DNA from 2 places in the Bradyrhizobium sp. STM 3561 genome. Region 2 is predicted to be linked to the other one. Evidence: predicted binding sites of a transcription regulator. Region 2 holds the regulator's gene; the other holds the start of a gene.
What was found. The regulator LexA, encoded in region 2, represses DNA repair genes until DNA is damaged. The targets are predictions, from matches to a motif close to TGTTCNNNNTGTGTTCNG.
Positions count from the first base shown of each region.

Region 1: the regulator LexA is predicted to act here: its motif matches at 1,045-1,062, upstream of P6U28_RS04195 (DUF3072 domain-containing protein).

Region 1 covers NZ_CP120695.1:964,734-967,551, reverse strand. The annotation lists gene P6U28_RS04210 (hypothetical protein) at 1-237, shown strand, start outside; gene P6U28_RS04205 (hypothetical protein) at 331-573, shown strand; gene P6U28_RS04200 (hypothetical protein) at 762-983, opposite strand; gene P6U28_RS04195 (DUF3072 domain-containing protein) at 1,109-1,303, shown strand; gene P6U28_RS04190 (DUF6496 domain-containing protein) at 1,392-1,667, shown strand; gene P6U28_RS04185 (hypothetical protein) at 1,680-2,042, opposite strand; gene P6U28_RS04180 (Do family serine endopeptidase) at 2,307-2,818, opposite strand, start outside.
Region 2 covers NZ_CP120695.1:3,109,993-3,112,810, forward strand. The annotation lists gene glp (gephyrin-like molybdotransferase Glp) at 1-763, shown strand, start outside; gene lexA (transcriptional repressor LexA) at 939-1,640, shown strand; gene P6U28_RS14595 (hypothetical protein) at 2,193-2,627, shown strand; gene P6U28_RS14600 (ComEC/Rec2 family competence protein) at 2,750-2,818, opposite strand, start outside.

The DNA.
Region 1 (2,818 bases), 2.1 Mb from region 2:
GAGCTGATCTCTGCCAGCGGCCTTATTAAGCTGATGACGCATGCAATGATGGGCGCAGCCCTCGGCCTCATCTTCAGCCTCGCGCTCGTCCTGTCCAATCCGGCCGTGGCCAACCTGCTCAATAACGGCGGAAGCCAAGCCGTTGCGGTCTTCGTCCTCACCTTGGTGACGACGTTCGCGATCGGCGCAACGCTCACTGGCGTCGTGTTCATCCTCGCAGAGGACAAGCAATCTTGAAGCGTGCGTGACGCGTGGAAATGCTTTGTTGGGAACTCCTGCGGCGAATAGCGGTTGGCTGCCTGCGTCAATTCAACTCAGGGAGTTTCCCGCATGAAGACGACCAAGCTCGCTCTCGCCGTAATGTTGGCAACCGGCCTAGCCGCCGCGCCGCTCGCCGCCCAGGCGAAGTCGCATAAGGCCAAGCACGGATCCTCGATGTCATCGTCGCAGACCACCGGCGCCAATACCAAGTCTACCCGGGGCGCTGATCCTTCCGGCCAAGGCGGCTCTGGTCCCGGCTCCGATCAGGGCGGCACCATGACGAACAAAGGCGGCATGACCAACACCAAATAGCCGCTCCCCGTAATCCATGGAGGGCTCCGCCACTGCGGGGCCCTTGCTCGACGCTCCGAGCTGTCAGGATTCGGCATCCACGCGCTTCCGGCACCCGGGACGCACGCTCAACGCCATCGCGGTTCGACGGGCAGTTGCGAGATCCGGTATGGGTCCTGCTCTTCCTCCGCCATACGCTTCCAAAGATCTCAGCGGCGTCCGATTGCGTGGACGGGATTGCCGACTGCCTTCACGGGACGAAGGCGCACCCGGTCGCGGACATCGGGCAGAACGTCGCTGCCACCAGCCGCCCTCCATTCGTCGATCAGGAGGTTGATTTTCCGGCGCAGATCCATCTGCGCCAGGGCCCTTTCTGTGCAGTCGTGATCGCGCTCGACGAGGTCGCGCACCGACGCCTCGACGTCGGCCATCTCAAGCCTCAAGGCTCTGATTTTACGTCGAATTTCATTAATTCTGTTGTCCATGCCTTGTTAGAACAAAATAAGAACATATAGTCAAGTCACGATTTCTGGACGGAGGCGAGAGGAGGAGAGACATGCAGGTTCAAGGTCAATACGATGCTAGGGCTTTCCTGAGCGAGCAGATGACACGAGCGCAGGGCCTCAGGCTGAAACGGCTGAGTGAAGAGGCCTATCAACCCGCCCAATACGCACGGGATCTGTCCTTCAGCGAGGCCGCACGGCGCATCCAGGCCCTCGAAGCGGAGATAGAGCTGGCGAATTCCTTCTAGGCAGCGGTTCGCGTTTGGAACATTGCATAGGCGCTCCCGGAACCATGGCCGTGCCGAATGGTTTTTCTTCGGCCAAGGGAGAACATACATGGCACGCAAGGCAAAGAAACGCCGTTACTCACGCAGCGCCGGCAGCGATGTCGAAGGCGAGATGCGGCGCTACAAGAAGGGCACCGCGAAGAGCGGCCGCGGGGGACGCGGCGGCCGCGTGAAGAGCCGCAAGCAAGCGATCGCAATCGGACTGTCGAAGGCACGCAAGAAGGGCAAGAAAGTCCCGAAGAAGGCGTCGAAGCGCAAGAGCGCCAAGAAGACCTCCAGGACGTCGTCGAAGAAGTCGTCGAAGCGCAAATCCAGCAAGCGCTGACGCTGATCAGTCTCAGATCATGCTCCCCGGCATGAAGCAGCGGATCGAAATCCCGAACGCAGTCTTCACCGGCCACACCATGGTGCGGCCTGCACGGTTCGGCTCGGTGATGACGGCTTCGTCCGGCACCTCGATCCACTGTCCATCGAGACGCACCCGGTAACGCCCGTTGTGCGACTCCCAGTCTGGATCGGCAACGGCGACCCCATCCGCATCCGAGCAGCACGGACCCAGATGGCTGCGCAGGCTGTCGAACCATGGCTTGAGGGGCGAGTCGGCGTAGCGGCCGTCGTCGCGCCCGAGCGCGTTTCCGTGCCAGAGCACCAATGGCGCCAGGAGCAGCGCACTCCTCAGCGAGAGCTTCAATCGATCCATGTCGGCACCGATCAAATGTGAACCACCGGCCAGTTCCATAAGGCGCCGGGAAGGTTCGAAGTTCCAGGCTTGCAACTGGGCTCCGCGGCTACGTCGCAGCAGAGCACAGAGGAACTGTGACCAGTGAACACGGCTTTTTCGGACGCACCGGGTCATCGTCCCTGCCGTTAACGAGAATGTTATCGGGCCTTGGCGAGCTTGATTGCGTATGCGAAAGGCGGCCCGATGGCCGCCTTTCTGGACTTGCGCCGGTCGAGCTTCGCCTTACACGAGCGGCACCGCGACGAAGCGGGTGGCATCCGCGCTTCTGACCTGCAACAGAACGCTGCGCTTGCCCGACGCTTTGGCCTGCGCCAGCTCCGAACGCATCTCGCCGACATTGCTGACCGCCTTGCCGCCGACATTGAGGATGACGTCACCGGTCTGGATGCCGCGCTGCGCCGCCGGCCCTTGCGGGTCAACCTCGGTGACGACGAGGCCCTTCTGGCCGGCGCCCTGCACCTCGCCGGCTGGAGCCAGACCAAGCCCGAGGCGCGGCGTACCGGCGCTCGGCTGCATCTTGCCGTCATCGGCCTTGTTCTCGGCCCGCTGTTCGTTCGGCAGCTCGCCGAGCGTCAGGGTCACCGTTTTGCTGTCGCCCTTGCGGAAGATATCGAGCTTCACGGACGTGCCCGGTGCCAAGGTGGCGATGGTGCGGGCGAGATCGCGGGAGTCCTTGATCGTGGTGCCATTGACGGCGGTGATGACGTCGCCCGCTTCGATGCCGGCCTTGGCCG
Region 2 (2,818 bases):
CCGTCTCACCGAGCGCGATCTCGCGCTCGCCGCTGCGATGAATCATCCGCAGCTCGCCGTCTGCCGCCGTCCGAGGGTCGCGATCCTTGCCACCGGCGATGAGCTGGTGATGCCGGGCACCGCGCCCGGTCGCGGCCAGATCGTCTATTCCAATGGCTATGCCCTGCACGCGCTCGCCCGCAGCGAGGGCGCCGAGACCATCGATCTCGGCGTTGCCGCCGACACGCTGGAGGCCACTTCCGCCGGCATCCGCCGCGCTCGCGAGAGCGGCGCCGACATCCTGATCACGACCGGTGGCGCATCGGTCGGTGATCACGATCTGGTTCAGCAGGCGCTGAAGGGCGAAGGCATCTCGATGGCGTTCTGGAAGATCGCGATTCGGCCCGGCAAGCCGATGATGCACGGACGGCTCGGCGCCATGCGCGTGATCGGCCTGCCCGGCAATCCCGTGTCATCATACGTGTGCGCCTTCCTGTTCATGGTGCCGCTGATTCGCGCCCTGTCAGGCCGTTCGGTGATTCATCATCGCCGCGAATGCGCCGTGCTGGGCCGCGATCTCGGGGCCAATGACCAGCGCGAGGATTATCTGCGTGCGCGACTGGAACTGCGCGGCGACGGCACGCTCGTCGCCCTTCCCGTCCGCCATCAGGACTCCTCTCTGCTTGCGAATCTCGCTGCGGCACAGGTACTTCTCGTACGCGCGCCGTTCGCGCCGAAGGCCGAGGCCGGCACGCCTTGCGAGGTGCTGCGGCTCCCCGTCTGAGCTGCACGGAACACGCATTCCGCGAGATTTGCCCCGTTCACCGTAAATTAAGCAGTTGCGGAACACATATCGAACATATAGTGTCCGTTCATGATTTGTTTCGAGGATGTAGCGGCTTATCGCTGAATTCATCGTCTCGGAATCGAACGACATCAACCGGGGGACTTTGGTCGAGATGTTGACGCGCAAACAATACGAGCTTCTGCGGTTCATCAGCGAACGTCTGAAGGAAAGCGGCGTGCCGCCGTCTTTCGACGAGATGAAGGATGCGCTCGACCTGCGCTCGAAGTCAGGCATTCATCGCCTGATCACTGCGCTCGAGGAGCGCGGCTTCATCCGCCGCCTGCCCAACCGCGCCCGCGCCATCGAGGTGATCAAGCTGCCCGAACTCCAGGCCGCTGCCGGCAATCGCCGCGGCTTCACGCCGAGCGTCATCGAGGGCAATCTCGGCAAGGTGCGCGCGAGCTCCAGCCCGCCTGTTGACGAGGGCGAGCGTCCCGTCGCGGTGCCCGTGATGGGCCGCATCGCGGCCGGCACGCCGATCGAGGCGTTGCAGACCCGCAGCCACACCATCAGCGTACCGCCCGACATGCTCGGCGCGGGCGAGCACTACGCTCTCGAAGTGCGCGGCGATTCGATGGTCGAGGCCGGCATCCTCGATGGCGACATGGCGCTGATCCAGCGCAACGAGAGCGCCGATACCGGCGACATCGTGGTGGCGCTGATCGATGACGAGGAGGCCACGCTCAAGCGCTTCCGCCGCCGCGGCGCCTCGATCGCACTCGAGCCAGCCAATGCCGCCTACGAGGTCCGCATTCTTCCGCCAAACCGCGTGAAGATTCAGGGCAAGCTGATCGGGCTCTACCGGAAGTACTGAGCGGTCTGCGGTCGTTGGACACCTCTTGGAGCGGATCATTTTCCGCTCTGGCTGGATGGTCTTTCCGGTTCTGCTCAGACTATCCGGTCCTTTTTCCGGTGCGAGATCCTCGGCACGCCGCACGAAGCAACATCGCTTCGCGGCCACAGCTTCGAGGAGACGCCACCCGCCAGATGTTTCATGGACAATCATTGCAGCGCTGATCGCAGCATCAGCGTCGCAGGCCATTGCCACACAGTCGCACCGCCATGTGCGCAAGCAATCGAGCCAGTACGAATTCGCGACGCGCGGAATGTGATGCGCAGCTCTCCGCAATCGAGCCGGCAATAAGCGAGCCGGTCAGCACCCGCGGGGCGCTGACATTGGCGCCGTTCGAATGCACAGGCGTCGGCTTTGTTCCTATCGAATCCGGGAAAGATAATGTGATCGCGGCTCGCGAAGCCCAGCCGCAGATTTGCCCACAACCGAGCAGAACGTTGTATGCTTCACCCTGATAGAGGCCTGCGCCTCCAAGAGAGGTGCGGCTTGCTATCTTCGCATGAGGAGCACCCGATGTGTGACTATAGCCTGCATGCCGTCGCGACGCGCCCTGCCGAAGTCGGCGAGACGATCGTCACGACAACCTTCCGCGGCACCTCGACACGCGGCTTCGCCTCTGAAGCCGATCTCTCCGTCGCGGTCTGCCTGCTGCCGGGAACGGAGCTCGCTTTCGCCGACAACGTTCGTTACGACAACCGCTGGATCTGGACGCGCACCGTCAACTCCCGCGTCGGCAAGTTCGGCAAGATCGATCCGCACATTCCCGATCGCCATCATGACGCGATCGAATTTCCCGACGGCAAGTACGTGCTGGTGACGCAGCTCGTCGAAGGCCAGCGCGCGACCGTGCTGCAACTGCCGGTGACCCAGCCGGTTGGCGAGCGCGAGCACAAGCCGCAGATCGTCGCCGAGACGAGGTCCACGATCACACGCCTGCCGATCGGCTGATCGTCGGCGCGCCCCCGGCCGATTTGTCGAGGGCCAGAACTTGAAATGCCATCGCCGGCTGAGGCCGGCGAGATGGTATGGTTTGCGTCCTGCAGAATCCCGCGCCTCCTCCGCATCGATCCTCAATCGTCAGCCTGCAAGTCGGCCTCCGATGGCGTTGCGTCCCGATTGCGGGGCACGGCCGTCTTCGG